3 regions of the Bradyrhizobium sp. 14AA genome follow, and region 1 is predicted to be linked to each of the others. Evidence: predicted binding sites of a transcription regulator. Region 1 holds the regulator's gene; each other region holds the start of a gene.
What was found. The regulator HrcA, encoded in region 1, represses chaperone genes, less so after heat shock. The targets are predictions, from matches to a motif close to GTTAGCACTCNCNNNNNGNGAGTGCTAAC.
Positions count from the first base shown of each region.

Region 1 (4,513 bases):
GGGAATCCGCTGCTGGTCACGCGCAGACGTCCCGTCGCATCGACCGTGATCGCGCCTTCTTCGCGCAGCAGCGCGATGCGTTTGGGGTCGAGCGGGCGGCCTGAGAGCGCCTTGTAGCGCTCGGGGTCGATGCCCTCGGCGAGGCGCAATCCCATCAGCAAAAATTCGTCGGCGCGCTCTTCGCTGTTGAGGAGATCGTCGGTGACGACGCCATGGCCGTTGGTCTCGACCCGCATCAGCCATGCCTCGGGGCGCTTCTCGGTGGCGGTGGCATGGCGCACGCCGTCGATGTCGAGGCGGCCGTGGGCACCGGGGCCGATGCCGGCATATTCCTCGCCGCGCCAGTAGACCAGATTGTGCCGGCACTCGGCGCCGCGCCGCGCGTGGTTGGAGATTTCGTAGGCGGGCAGGCCGAGCTTGTCGCAGGTTTCCTGCGTCACGTCATAGAGCGCGCGCGCGACCGCTTCGTCGGGCGTCTTTAATTTGCCGGCCTGGTGCAGGCCGAAGAACGGCGTGCCTTCCTCGATCGTCAATTGATAGAGCGACAGATGCTCGGCGGCTTCATCGATGGCCAGACGCAGTTCGTCGGCCCACATCGCCGGCGTCTGGTCGGGGCGGGCGTAGATCAGGTCGAACGAATAACGGTCGAACGAGCGGCGCGCGATCGCGACCGCATCGAGCGCCTCGCGCGCGCTGTGCAGCCGGCCCAACGCTTTCAGCGAGGCATCGTCGAGTGCCTGCACGCCGAGCGAGACGCGGTTGACGCCGGCGGCGCGATAGCCGGCAAAGCGCGTGGCCTCGACGCTGGTGGGGTTTGCTTCGAGCGTGACTTCGACGTCATCAGCGACAGTCCAGTGCTTGCCGATGGCATCGAGCACGGCGCCGACGGTTGCCGGCTGCATCAGCGAGGGCGTACCGCCGCCGAGGAAGATCGAGGTGACCTTGCGGCCGGGCGCGCGCTCGGCAGTGGTTGCGATCTCGCGGGCGAAGGCGGAGGCGAAGCGCGCCTCGTCGATCGCGGCGTGGCGGACATGGCTGTTGAAGTCGCAATAGGGGCACTTCGACAGGCAGAACGGCCAGTGCACGTAGACGCCGAAGGCTTCCTTAGCGCGGCTCAAGGCAGATCTCCGCCAGTTTCACGAAGGCGCGGGCGCGATGCGACAGGCCGAGTCCGAGCGGCGGCAGGCCATGCTTCTCGATGCTTTCCATCTCGCCGAAGGTGCGGCTGTGGCCGTCGGGCAAGAACATCGGGTCGTAGCCGAAGCCGGCGGTGCCGCGTGGCGGCCAGACCAGCGTGCCGTCGACGCGCGCCTCGACCTCTTCGAGATGATCGTCGGGCCAGGCGACGCAGAGCGCGGAGACGAAATGCGCCTTGCGCTTGCCGGGCGCGGTCGCGCCGCGCTCCTGCAACAGCCGCTCGATCTGTGCCATCGCCGCGGCGAAGTCCTTGCTCGGACCGGCCCAGCGCGCGCTGTAGATGCCGGGCGCGCCGTCGAGCGCGTCGACCACGATGCCGGAATCGTCGGCGAATGCCGGAAGCTTCGTCGCCTGCGCCGCCGCGATCGCCTTGATCGCGGCGTTGCTGCGAAAGTCGTTGCCGGTCTCTTCGGGCTCGCCCAGGCCGAGTTCGCCAGCCGAGACCACTTCGACGCCGTGAGGTGCCAAAAGCTCCTTCATCTCGGCGAGCTTGCCGGGATTGTGGGTCGCGATGACGAGCTTGTCAGTGATTCGGCGGTGCATGGCCTATTGACTACGCCACGGCCAGTTTCTGCAAGTCCACCAGACGGGCGATGCCCTTTTGCGCCAAGGCGATCAGCGCCAGGAACTCGTCTTGCGTGAACGGCTCGCGTTCCGCGGTGCCCTGCACCTCGATGATGCGGCCATCGCCGGTCATGACGAAATTGGCGTCGGTCTGGGCTTCCGAATCCTCGGCATAGTCGAGATCCAGCACCGGCTTGCCCTGATAGATGCCGCAGGAGATCGCGGCGACGTTGTCGCGCATGACGTTGGCCTTGATCATGTTGCGCGCCTTCATCCAGTTGATGCAATCGGCGAGCGCGACCCAGGCGCCGGTGATCGAGGCCGTGCGCGTGCCGCCGTCGGCCTGGAGCACGTCGCAATCGACCGTGATCTGGCGCTCACCGAGCGCTTCGAGATCGACGATGGTGCGAAGCGAGCGGCCGATCAGGCGCTGGATCTCGACGGTGCGGCCGCTCTGCTTGCCGGCGGAGGCCTCGCGGCGGGTGCGTTCCGAGGTCGCGCGCGGCAGCATGCCGTATTCGGCGGTGACCCAGCCGCGGCCCTGGCCCTTCAGCCACGGCGGCAGGCGGTCTTCCAGCGTGGCGGTGACCAGCACATGGGTGTCGCCGAATTTCACGAGGCAGGAGCCTTCCGCATATTTGACCACGCCGCGCTCCAGCGTCACGGGGCGCAATTCGTCGGGCGCACGGCGGCTTGGCCGCATGGGAAATCCTCCAAAACTCTCGGAAAAGGGCTATTCGCGGTGCTTGTAGGTGGGGTGAGGGTAGGCGGCAAGGTTTTTTCACCCCTGATTTCGGGCCCGCGAACGCCACGCTTGTCAGAACCCTCCGGGATGGACAAATTATGAGCATCTGAGAGGAGTTACCGTCTGTGGCCCATCACGATCCGATCCATCTGATCGCGCCGCGCGCAGGCCTCGCCCAGCTCAACGAGCGTTCCCGCGACATATTTCGTCAAATTGTCGAAAGCTATCTCGCGACCGGTGAGCCCGTGGGCTCGCGCAATATCTCGCGGCTGATCGCCATGCCGCTGTCGCCGGCCTCGGTCCGCAACGTCATGGCTGATCTGGAACAGCTCGGGCTGATCTATGCCCCGCACACCTCCGCCGGCCGGCTGCCGACGGAACTCGGCCTGCGCTTCTTCGTCGATGCCCTGATGCAGGTCGGCGACCTCAACGAGGCCGAACGGCAGTCGATCCAGAGCCAGCTTACCTCCGTGGGCCAGGCGCAGTCGGTCGAGGCGGCGCTGGATCAGGCGCTGACGCGGCTTTCCGGTCTCACGCGGGCCGCCGCGGTGGTGCTGACGCCGAAATCCAATGCGCGGCTCAAGCACATCGAATTCGTCCGCCTGGAACCGGAAAAGGCGCTGGTGATCCTGGTCGGCGAGGATGGCCAGGTCGAAAACCGCGTGCTGGCGCTGCCGCTCGGGGTTCCCTCCTCGGCGCTCATCGAGGCCGGCAATTTCCTTAATGCCCGGATCCGCGGCCGGACGCTGGCCGAGGCACGGCTCGAGCTCGAAACTGCCCTTGGGGAGGCCCGCGCCGAGCTCGATCAGCTCACGCAAAAGGTGATTTCCGCCGGCATCGCCAGCTGGTCCGGGGGCGAGAACGAGGATCGCCAGCTCATCGTCCGCGGCCACGCCAATCTGCTGGAAGATTTGCATGCGCTGGAGGATCTGGAGCGCGTTCGGCTGCTGTTCGACGATCTCGAGACCAAGCGGGGCGTGATCGACCTGCTCGGCCGCGCGGAGACCGCCGAGGGCGTGCGCATCTTTATCGGTTCGGAGAACAAGCTGTTTTCCTTGTCCGGCTCCTCCACGATCATCTCGCCCTATCGGGATGCCGCCGGCCATATTGTCGGTGTTTTGGGCGTGATCGGGCCGACGCGGCTGAATTATGCCCGCGTGATCCCGACCGTGGACTACGCGGCCCGCATCGTCAGCCGCCTTTTGGGGGGCTGACCGGCGTTTCCACCGATCACGGGCGCTTGATTTTCGCACGCTTAGGCACGATATCCGGGCCAACAATCCCTGGAAACGAGTTCGAGATTAGAGCCGATGACCGATCGAGACCGGCAACCCGAAGACACGACCGCTGCGACCGGCGAGCCCGTGGTGTCAAAACCCTATATCATGCCCGACGATCCCGAGCCCGGCTCGGTCGAGCTGTTGCAGAAGGAAGCCGCCGAGGCGCGTGACCGCATGCTGCGGACGCTGGCCGAGATGGAGAACCTGCGCAAGCGCACCACCAAGGAGGTCGCCGACGCCCGCCTCTACGGCATCACCGGCTTTGCCCGCGACGTGCTCGACATCGCCGACAATCTCCAGCGCGCGCTCGACGCCGTTCCGGCCGAGGCTCGTGCCACGGCCGATCCCGGCCTGATCTCGCTGATCGAGGGCGTCGAGCTCACCGAGCGTTCGCTGCTCAACGCGCTAGAAAAGCACGGCGTGAAGAAGCTCGATCCGCAGGGCCAGAAGTTCGACCCGAACTTCCACCAGGCAATGTACGAAGTGCCTGATGCGTCGGTGCCGTCGGGCACCGTGGTGCAGATCATGCAGGCCGGCTACACCATCGGCGATCGCGTGCTGCGCCCGGCTTTGGTCGGTGTCGCCAAGGGCGGCGCGAAGGCCGCGGCCGCCGCTAACAGCAACGAGTCGAACGGCGCGGCGTAAGCCGCGCCTTACGCGCTCACCGCGATATCCGCAGACTGAATCCGCTTCACACCGGCCTTGGCCATGTCGGCCCAGGCTTTTG
Region 1 is NZ_JAVAYM010000004.1:119,773-124,285, forward strand. Features, by position in the region: gene hemW (radical SAM family heme chaperone HemW) at 1-1,118, opposite strand, end outside; gene rdgB (RdgB/HAM1 family non-canonical purine NTP pyrophosphatase) at 1,105-1,740, opposite strand; gene rph (ribonuclease PH) at 1,751-2,464, opposite strand; gene hrcA (heat-inducible transcriptional repressor HrcA) at 2,632-3,720, shown strand; gene grpE (nucleotide exchange factor GrpE) at 3,817-4,431, shown strand; gene pncA (bifunctional nicotinamidase/pyrazinamidase) at 4,440-4,513, opposite strand, start outside.

Region 2 (4,513 bases), on a different contig from region 1:
GCCGAAGCCAGGCGCCTTGACGGCCGCGACCTTGAGGCCGCCACGCAGACGGTTGACCACGAGGGTGGCGAGAGCTTCGCCTTCGACATCTTCCGCAATGATAACCAGCGGCTTGCCGGACTGCACGACTGCTTCCAAGAGCGGAAGCATCTCGTTAAGGTTGGAAAGCTTCTTCTCGTTGATCAGGACATAGGCGTCTTCGAATTCAGCGCGCATTTTGTCGGCATTGGTGATGAAGTAGGGGGAGATATAACCGCGGTCGAACTGCATGCCCTCGACGACTTCGAGTTCTGTCTCGAGCGATTTGGCTTCCTCAACCGTGATGACGCCCTCATTGCCGACCTTCTTCATGGCGTCGGAGAGAAACTTGCCGATCTCGGCGTCACCGTTAGACGAGATCGTGCCAACCTGGGCGATCTCCTCGTTCGAGGTGACCTTCTTGGAGTTCTTGACAAGGTCGGCGACAACGGCTTCCACAGCCAAGTCGATACCGCGCTTCAGGTCCATCGGGTTCATGCCGGCTGCAACCGACTTGGCTCCTTCTCTGATAATGGCCGCGGCCAATACGGTCGCGGTGGTGGTGCCGTCGCCAGCAGCGTCGGCCGACTTGGAAGCGACTTCGCGCACCATCTGGGCGCCCATGTTCTCGAACTTATCTTCGAGTTCGATTTCCTTGGCGACGGTGACGCCGTCTTTGGTGACGCGGGGAGCGCCGAACGACTTATCGAGCACGACGTTGCGGCCCTTGGGGCCGAGGGTCACCTTGACCGCGTTGTTGAGAATGTCGACGCCGCGTAGCATGCGATCGCGGGCCTCGACGCCGAATTTAACTTCCTTGGATGACATGATGATCTCCGTTTTTGACTGGTCAGATCCCCAAAAGGCCGCGCAATTGGGCGACGTTCTTGAGGGCTGAGATCTAGATTGCGGGCCACATCCTTCGAGACGTCCGCTGCGACGACGCCTTAGGATAAGGAATCTGGCTGGCCCTTACGCGGCCTTCTTGCTGGCGGCCGGAAGATCGGTGAGAACGCCCATGATGTCGCTCTCTTTCATGATCAGCAGGTCGCGGCCGTCGATCTTGACTTCAGTGCCGGACCACTTGCCGAACAGCACGCGGTCGCCGACCTGCAGATCGATCGGTATCAGCTTGCCAGCTTCGTCCCGGCCGCCTGGGCCAATCGCCGTGACTTCGCCCTGGGAGGGCCTTTCCTTGGCGCTATCCGGAATGATGATGCCGCCGCTGGTCTTCGCTTCGGCATCGATACGCTTGATTACAACGCGGTCGTGGAGCGGACGGAATTTCATGGCGTCCTCCTTCGCTTTTTGTGATTATTGGGGATTGGCAGTCGCAATGAACGAGTGCTAGCGCCCTTCACATAAGCCCGAAACTCGAAGGCGCAAGGGTTTCGGCTCGCGATGCTTGATCGCTGAGTCGATTCAGCGAGTGACTCCGCAGCGAACAGGAGGGTTAGTCATCACGGCCTGTAGCGTTTGTCACGCCAATCCCTCATGGGCGAAACCTTCCGGCGATCAGTTTACCTGCCGACTTAGCTTCAGCCCGTGAGGTAACTTGTAAATTAGCCGTTTAGGCGCATAAGGATGGCATGTCTGACTCGTCTTACCGATCCTGCAAGTGCGGCGCTGTCTATAGCCGAACCGAGTCCATGGCTCCCGCCGGACAGATCAGCAGCTTTGAGTGTTCCGTTTGCGACGCAACTCTTGAGACATGGAACACGACTTGGGTGCCTACCTATCACTTCCTTGCCGGGCCGGTGAGACCTCCAGAACGATGAGGCCGCTTCAGTCCTACTGGCTCGTTTCGACTCCGCTTGAGCTAGTTTGACTTTGGCATTTGTTCTGAGTGCGACAAGTCCCATATCAAGCTCAGCCGATGGTACCTATCGGCGACAGCGAGTTCGGTAGCGCTTATGCCGTACTTTTCCGACTGTGAGATGGCACTCTAGCTGCCGCAGGGCCGTTGTCTCTTTGAGAATGGTCTCAGGCCGCGATCGCAGTTATCAGGGGCTTCGGAACCGATGTCCTCTGCTTGGCAACGATTTCACACGTCAGGGGACATTTACTCCCGGCGACCGTCCCACGAACCAATGGTGCAGATCTCGGCGAACGAGAGAGCGGAAAATGCTCCGCAGGCCAGGAAAGTAGGCACCGCGCTCATATGGATGAACCACAGCGTTCTGCCCGATGCCTCGACTGCAATCGTCCAGGTCTCGGTCTGGATCGACATTTGCATGGGCACGTTCTATTCGGCCATACTTCAGAAGGGGACGACCGGATGAAGGGTCTGATCACAGGCTTCCTCGATTGGAGCTTTCGTTGAGTACGGTGAAGGTTCTTCACACGACGACTTATCGTTTCAACGAACACGTTCGGCTGCTGCCGCACCGCTTGATGCTTCGTCCGCGCGAAGCCCGCGAGCTTCGGTTGATTTCCAGCAGCGTCACGGTAACGCCGCATGCGGCCTTGACGTGGGCGCACGATGTGTTTGGGAATGCGATCGCTACGGCCACGTTTCAGATGACAGCCTCCAACCTGGTGATCGCCTGCGCCACGGAGCTTCAACTCGACGCAGTTGAATGGCCGGTGTTCGATATCGCTGTCTCGGCCATGTCTTATCCATTCCGCTATTCTGATGAAGACTGGACCGATCTCGGCGCCCTGGCTCTCCCACAGTTTTCGGACACGGCGGGACTCCTGCGAAATTGGGCGCAAATGTTCGTGCGAGGAAGTCGGACTGACACGTTATCGCTGCTGAAGGATCTCAGCGTCGGCGTCTCCGAAGCTATCCGGTATCAGAGCCGTGAGGATGAGGGCACCCAGACGCCGGTAGAAACCCTGAATCGTGGCTGGGGGTCTTGCCGAGATTATGCGGTGTTGTTCAGCGAAGCAGCACGCATGCTCGGGTTCGGAGCCAGAATCGTCTCCGGCTACCTTTACAATCCCGAACGCGACAGCGTCGGATCGAGCGGTGCGGGATCAACCCATGCGTGGGCGGAGATCTTCGTACCGGGAGCTGGCTGGATCACATTCGACCCCACAAATCGTAGCCTCGGCGGCTTCAATCTAATCCCGGTCGCGGTCGCGCGCGATATCCGGCAGACGATCCCAGTGTCTGGCAGCTTCGTCGGTAGCATTGGCGCTTTCGCTGGGATGTCCGTGGAAGTTCTTGTCACGTCTTAGATCGACGGGACATTCGGCGGTTCCGGCCGCGAGACGTAGAGGCCCTCGACATTGCGCACTTTGGCCACGAAATTCGGATCGGTTGAGAGCTTGAGCGTCTCCATCCGGTGCGGCGGCAGCCCGAAAGCTCGCCGACACCAATAGGCCCTGGTCCTGCCTATAGCGGGAGCTCCAATGAGTGGCGCTCTCAGGGCAACTCTCCAACGTCCTCACGATCACGGCTTCGATGCGGGCTTCGTCAATCGTGCGCGGCGCGCCGGAGCGCGGGTCGTCGTGCAGCCCGGCGACGCGCTTCTCCATAAAACGACGCCGCAACAGCCTGCGGTCCGCCGGTTCAGGCCAGCTTGGTCGCGACTTCCGGTTCTCACCACCCTCCGCACAGCTCAGCACGATCCGGGCTCTCAGAGCCAGCGCCTGCGGGGTCTTCCGACGCATCGTCAGCGTCAGTTCGGCACGCTCATCGTCGCTCGACATCAGGTGAGAGCGCGACAAGCAGATCAGTGCCGCCAGGTTCGCTGGATCCCCAATCCTACGAACCGATCACTCAGCTCTTTGTGGGCGTCCTCAAGAGTTCGGCTTCCACGCCGGCTGCGCATGCCTTGGCGAAGGAATAGTCCATGCTCGTGGAGGCAACCGCCTTCACGAATTCGGTGATGACGTTGTCTCTTGAGTATGGGCCGGCCGCCTTAAATTTGGTGACGGCGCCGTCTGCCGCAGTGAACTGCGCGACGCACATGGGGACCAGGATCGACATCCGGCCGTTGCTTTCTGCCGTTGCGTTCATGGTTCTGGCAGTGCCGTCGGTGACCCAGCCGCCCCAACCAAATCCGATCGTCATTGCTGCAACAGCGCCGAAAGCGATACCTTGCAGGAAGCGAGTCCGGGCCTCACCCTGCAGGATTGCGGGTATTCTCATAATATCTCCTTTGTCGCGCACACAAGCGCGTTCACAGCCGCGGACGCCGCTTGCATCCGCGCTTAGTCAAAGCATCTGGTCGAAAAATTGCGCCTTCCGATGGCACTCTAGCTGCCGCTACGACGACGAGCCGCGACGTCGGACGTCGCCGCTTCATGGACAGCTTCAAGGTGACTATGGCCACCCGTAGTTGAACCGTAGACTGTTGTCCTGATGCTGTACAGCACGTTCTTGGCTTCCAGCCCGTAGACCCACGCAACCGCCGCGCACATCGAAGTGATGCCTCGTCGGTCAATCCATTAACGACGTGTCGGAGCTCGAAGCCACGCCCGGCTGCAAAGCAGACGGTGCAGCACTGGCGCTCAAATGGCTAAGCGCGTCGCGTTGCTGCCTTGT
Region 2 is NZ_JAVAYM010000022.1:71,171-75,683, reverse strand. Features, by position in the region: gene groL (chaperonin GroEL) at 1-846, opposite strand, end outside; gene RAD15_RS31880 (co-chaperone GroES) at 991-1,308, opposite strand; gene RAD15_RS31875 (hypothetical protein) at 2,081-2,254, opposite strand; gene RAD15_RS31870 (transglutaminase family protein) at 2,338-3,201, shown strand; gene RAD15_RS31865 (hypothetical protein) at 3,746-4,138, opposite strand.
Region 2: RAD15_RS31880 (co-chaperone GroES) is a predicted target of HrcA. The motif match lies at 1,342-1,370, and genes of this name have one in related genera.

Region 3 (4,513 bases), on a different contig from region 1:
CGTAGTAAAATCAGGTCTCTAGCGCCGCAGTGCGGCTGATTAAGGGGTCAAAGCCCGATCAGCACTCACACTATGGGGCTCAGTGGCAAAATGCCATCCGTGCTCATGATTGATCTGGCTCTACCAACGCCGCGTCGCTATCGTGCAACTGGACCGAAGAGGCCCGGCATTGTTGCCGGGCCTTTCCACCCGATGGCGGCTAAACGATTGGACTTAGAAGTCCATACCGCCCATGCCACCCATACCGCCACCGCCGCCAGCTGGCATACCGCCGCCCGCGCCTTTCTTCGGCAACTCGGCGACCATAGCCTCGGTCGTGATCAAGAGCCCCGCAACCGACGCTGCGTTCTGGATCGCTACACGTACGACTTTGGTCGGGTCGATGATGCCTTTAGAGATCAGGTTGACATATTCGCCGGTCTGCGAGTCGAAGCCATAGGCGTATTGATCCTTCTCCAGAATTTTGCCAATGATAACCGAGCCGTCTTCGCCTGCATTGATCGCGATCTGGCGGGCCGGCCAGGACAGTGCCTTGCGCACGATCTCGACGCCGGTCTTCTGGTCGTCGTTCTTGGTGCGCAGGCCCTTAAGATGCTCGGATGCGCGCAGCAGGGCGACGCCGCCGCCGGGAAGGATGCCCTCCTCAACCGCCGCACGGGTCGCATGCATCGCGTCATCCACGCGATCCTTGCGCTCCTTGACCTCGACTTCAGTTGCGCCGCCGACGCGGATCACCGCGACGCCGCCTGCGAGCTTGGCCAGCCGCTCCTGGAGCTTCTCACGGTCGTAGTCCGAGGTGGTTTCCTCGATCTGCGCCTTGATCTGCTGAACGCGCGCTTCGATGTCCGCTTTCTTGCCCGCGCCGCTGACAATGGTGGTGTTCTCCTTGTCGATCATCACCTTCTTGGCGCGGCCGAGCATGGTTAGGGTGACGTTCTCGAGCTTGATGCCGAGATCTTCCGAGATCGCCTGACCACCGGTCAGAACCGCGATGTCCTGCAGCATGGCCTTGCGGCGATCGCCGAAGCCCGGAGCCTTGACGGCCGCGACCTTGAGGCCGCCACGCAGACGGTTGACCACGAGGGTGGCGAGAGCTTCGCCTTCAACATCTTCCGCAATGATAACCAGCGGCTTGCCGGACTGCACGACTGCTTCCAAGAGCGGAAGCATCTCGTTAAGGTTAGAAAGCTTCTTCTCGTTGATCAGGACATAGGCGTCTTCGAATTCAGCGCGCATTTTGTCGGCGTTGGTGATGAAGTAAGGGGAGATATAACCGCGGTCGAACTGCATGCCCTCGACGACTTCGAGTTCTGTCTCGAGCGATTTGGCTTCCTCAACCGTGATGACGCCCTCGTTGCCGACCTTCTTCATGGCGTCGGAGAGAAACTTGCCGATCTCGGCGTCACCGTTGGACGAGATCGTGCCGACCTGGGCGATTTCCTCGTTCGAGGTGACCTTCTTGGAGTTCTTGACGAGGTCGGCGACGACGGCTTCCACAGCCAAGTCGATACCGCGCTTCAGATCCATCGGGTTCATGCCGGCTGCAACCGACTTGGCTCCTTCTCTGATGATGGCCGCGGCCAGTACGGTCGCGGTGGTGGTGCCGTCGCCAGCAGCGTCGGCCGACTTGGAAGCGACTTCGCGCACCATCTGGGCGCCCATGTTCTCGAACTTATCTTCGAGTTCGATTTCCTTGGCGACGGTGACGCCGTCTTTGGTGACGCGGGGAGCGCCGAACGACTTATCGAGCACGACGTTGCGGCCCTTGGGGCCGAGTGTCACCTTGACCGCGTTGTTGAGAATGTCGACGCCGCGTAGCATGCGATCGCGGGCCTCGACGCCGAATTTAACTTCCTTGGATGACATGATGATCTCCGTTTGACTGGTCAGATCCCCAGAAGGCCGCGCAATTGGGCGACGTTCTTGAGGGCTGAGATCTAGATTGCGGGCCACATCCTTCGAGACGTCCGCTGCGACGACGCCTTAGGATTAGGAATCTGGCTGGCCCTTACGCGACCTTCTTTCTGGCGGCCGGAAGATCGGTGAGAATGCCCATGATGTCGCTCTCTTTCATGATCAGCAGATCCTGGCCGTCGATCCTGACTTCAGTGCCGGACCACTTGCCGAACAGCACGCGGTCGCCGACCTGCAGATCGATCGGTATCAGCTTGCCAGCTTCGTCCCGGCCGCCTGGGCCGATCGCCGTGACCTCGCCCTGCGAGGGCTTTTCCTTGGCGCTATCCGGAATGATGATGCCGCCGGTGGTCTTCGCTTCGGCATCGATACGCTTGATTACAACGCGGTCGTGGAGCGGACGGAACTTCATGGCGTCCTCCTTCGCTTTTTGTGATTATTTGGATTGGCAGTCGTAATGAACGAGTGCTAGCGCCCTTTACATAACCCCGAAACTCGAAGGCGCAAGGGTTTCGGGGCGTTTGTCACGTCAATCCCTCATGGGCGAAACATTTTGGCGACCAGCTTATCTGCCGACGGTTGGCTTCAGGTCGTGTGGGTAACTTGCAAATTAGCCGTTTAGGTGTGGTCTCTCAGGAGGTTGTCCATCTGGTCTGAACCGAGGAGGAAAGTAGGCAACGCGCTCATATGGATGAACCACAGCGTTCTGCCCGATGCCTCGACTGCAATCGTCCAGGTCACGGTCTGGATCGACATTTGCATGGGCACGTTCTATTCGGCCATGCTTCAGAAGCGGACCACCGGATGAAGGGTTTGATCAAAGGCTTCCTCGATTGGAGCTTTCGTTGAGTACGGTGAAGGTTCTCGAGGCGACGACTTATCGTTTCAGCGAACACGTTCGGCTGTTGCCGCACCGCTTGATGCTTCGTCCGCGCCAAGCCCGCGAGCTTCGGTTGATTCCAGCAACGTCTCGGTGACGCCGCATGCGGCCTTGACGTGGGGCCACGATGTGTTTGGCGATGCCATCGCCACGGCCACGTTTCAGATGACAGCCTCCAACCTGGTGATCGCCTGCGCCACGGAGGAGCTTCAACTCGACGCCGTTGAATGGCCGGTGTTCGATATCGCTGTCTCGGCCATGTCTTATCCATTCCGCTATTCTGATGAAGACTGGACCGATCTCGGCGCCTTGGCTCTCCCCCAGTTTTCGGACACGGTTGGGCTCCTGCGAAATTGGGCGCAAATGTTCGTGCGAGGAAGTCGGACTGACACGTTATCGCTGCTGAAGGATCTCAGCGTCGGCGTCTCCGAAGCTATCCGGTATCCGTGAGGATGAGGGCACCCAGACGCCGGTAGAAACCCTGAATCGTGGCTGGGGGTCATGCCGAGATTATGCGGTGTTGTTCAGCGAAGCAGCACGCATGCTCGGGTTCGGAGCCAGAATCGTCTCCGGCTACTTTTACAATCCAGAACACGACAACGTCGGATCGGTCGGTGCGGGATCAACCCATGCGTGGGCGGAGATCTTCGTACCGGGAGCTGGCTGGATCACATTCGACCCCACAAATCGTAGCCTCGGCGGCTTCAATCTAATCCCAGTCGCGGTCGCGCGCGATATCCGGCAGAAGATCCCAGTGTCTGGCAGCTTCGTCGGTAGCATCGGCGCTTTCGCTGGGATGTCCGTGGAAGTTCTTGTCACGTCTTAGATCGACGGGACATTCGGCGGCTCCGGCCGTGAGACGTAGAGGCCTTCGACATTGCGCACTTTGTCCACGAAATTCGGATCGGTTGAGAGCTTGAGTATCTCCATCCGGTGCGGCTGCAGCAGAAAGCCCGCCGACACCAATAGGCCCTGGTCTTGCCTATAGCGGGAGCTCCCATGAGTGGCCTCGTCAGGGCAGCTCTCCAAAGTTCTCACGATCACGGTTTCGATGCGGGCTTCGGTCAATCGTGCGCGGCGCGCCGGAGCGCGGCTCGTCGTGCAGCCCGGCCACGCGCTGCTCCATAAAACGACGCTGCCATTAGCCTGCGGTCCGCCGGTCCAGGCCAGCTTGGTGCGACTTCCGGTTCTCACCACCCTCCGACAGCTCAGCACGATCCGGGCTCTCAGAGCCAGCGCCTGCGCGGTCTTCCGACGCGTCGTCAGCGTCAGTTCGGCACGCTCATCGGCGCTCGATATCGGGTGAGAGCGTGGCAAGCAGATCAGTGGCGCCAGGTTCGCTGGATCCCCAATCCTACGAACCGATCACTCAGCTCTTTGTGGGGGTCCTCAAGAGTTCGGCTTCCACGCCGGCTGCGCATGCCTTGGCGAAGGAATAGTCCATGCTCGTGGAGGCAACGGCCTTCACGTATTCGGTGATGACGTTGTCTCTTGAGTATGGGCCGGCCGCCTTAAATTTGGTGACGGCGCCGTCAGCCGCAGTGAACTGCGTGACGCACATGGGGACCAGGATCGACATGCGGCCGTTGCTTTCTGCCGTTGCGTTCATGATTCTGGCAGTGCCGTCGGTGACCCAGCCGCCCCACCCAAATCCGATCGTCATTGCTGCAATAGCGCCGAAAGCGATACCTTGCAGGAAGCGAGTCCGGGCCTCACCCT
Region 3 is NZ_JAVAYM010000001.1:557,896-562,408, forward strand. Features, by position in the region: gene groL (chaperonin GroEL) at 214-1,866, opposite strand; gene RAD15_RS02475 (co-chaperone GroES) at 2,009-2,326, opposite strand; partial or broken gene RAD15_RS02480 (transglutaminase family protein) at 2,760-3,620, shown strand; gene RAD15_RS02485 (hypothetical protein) at 4,164-4,513, opposite strand, start outside.
Region 3: RAD15_RS02475 (co-chaperone GroES) is a predicted target of HrcA. The motif match lies at 2,359-2,387, and genes of this name have one in related genera.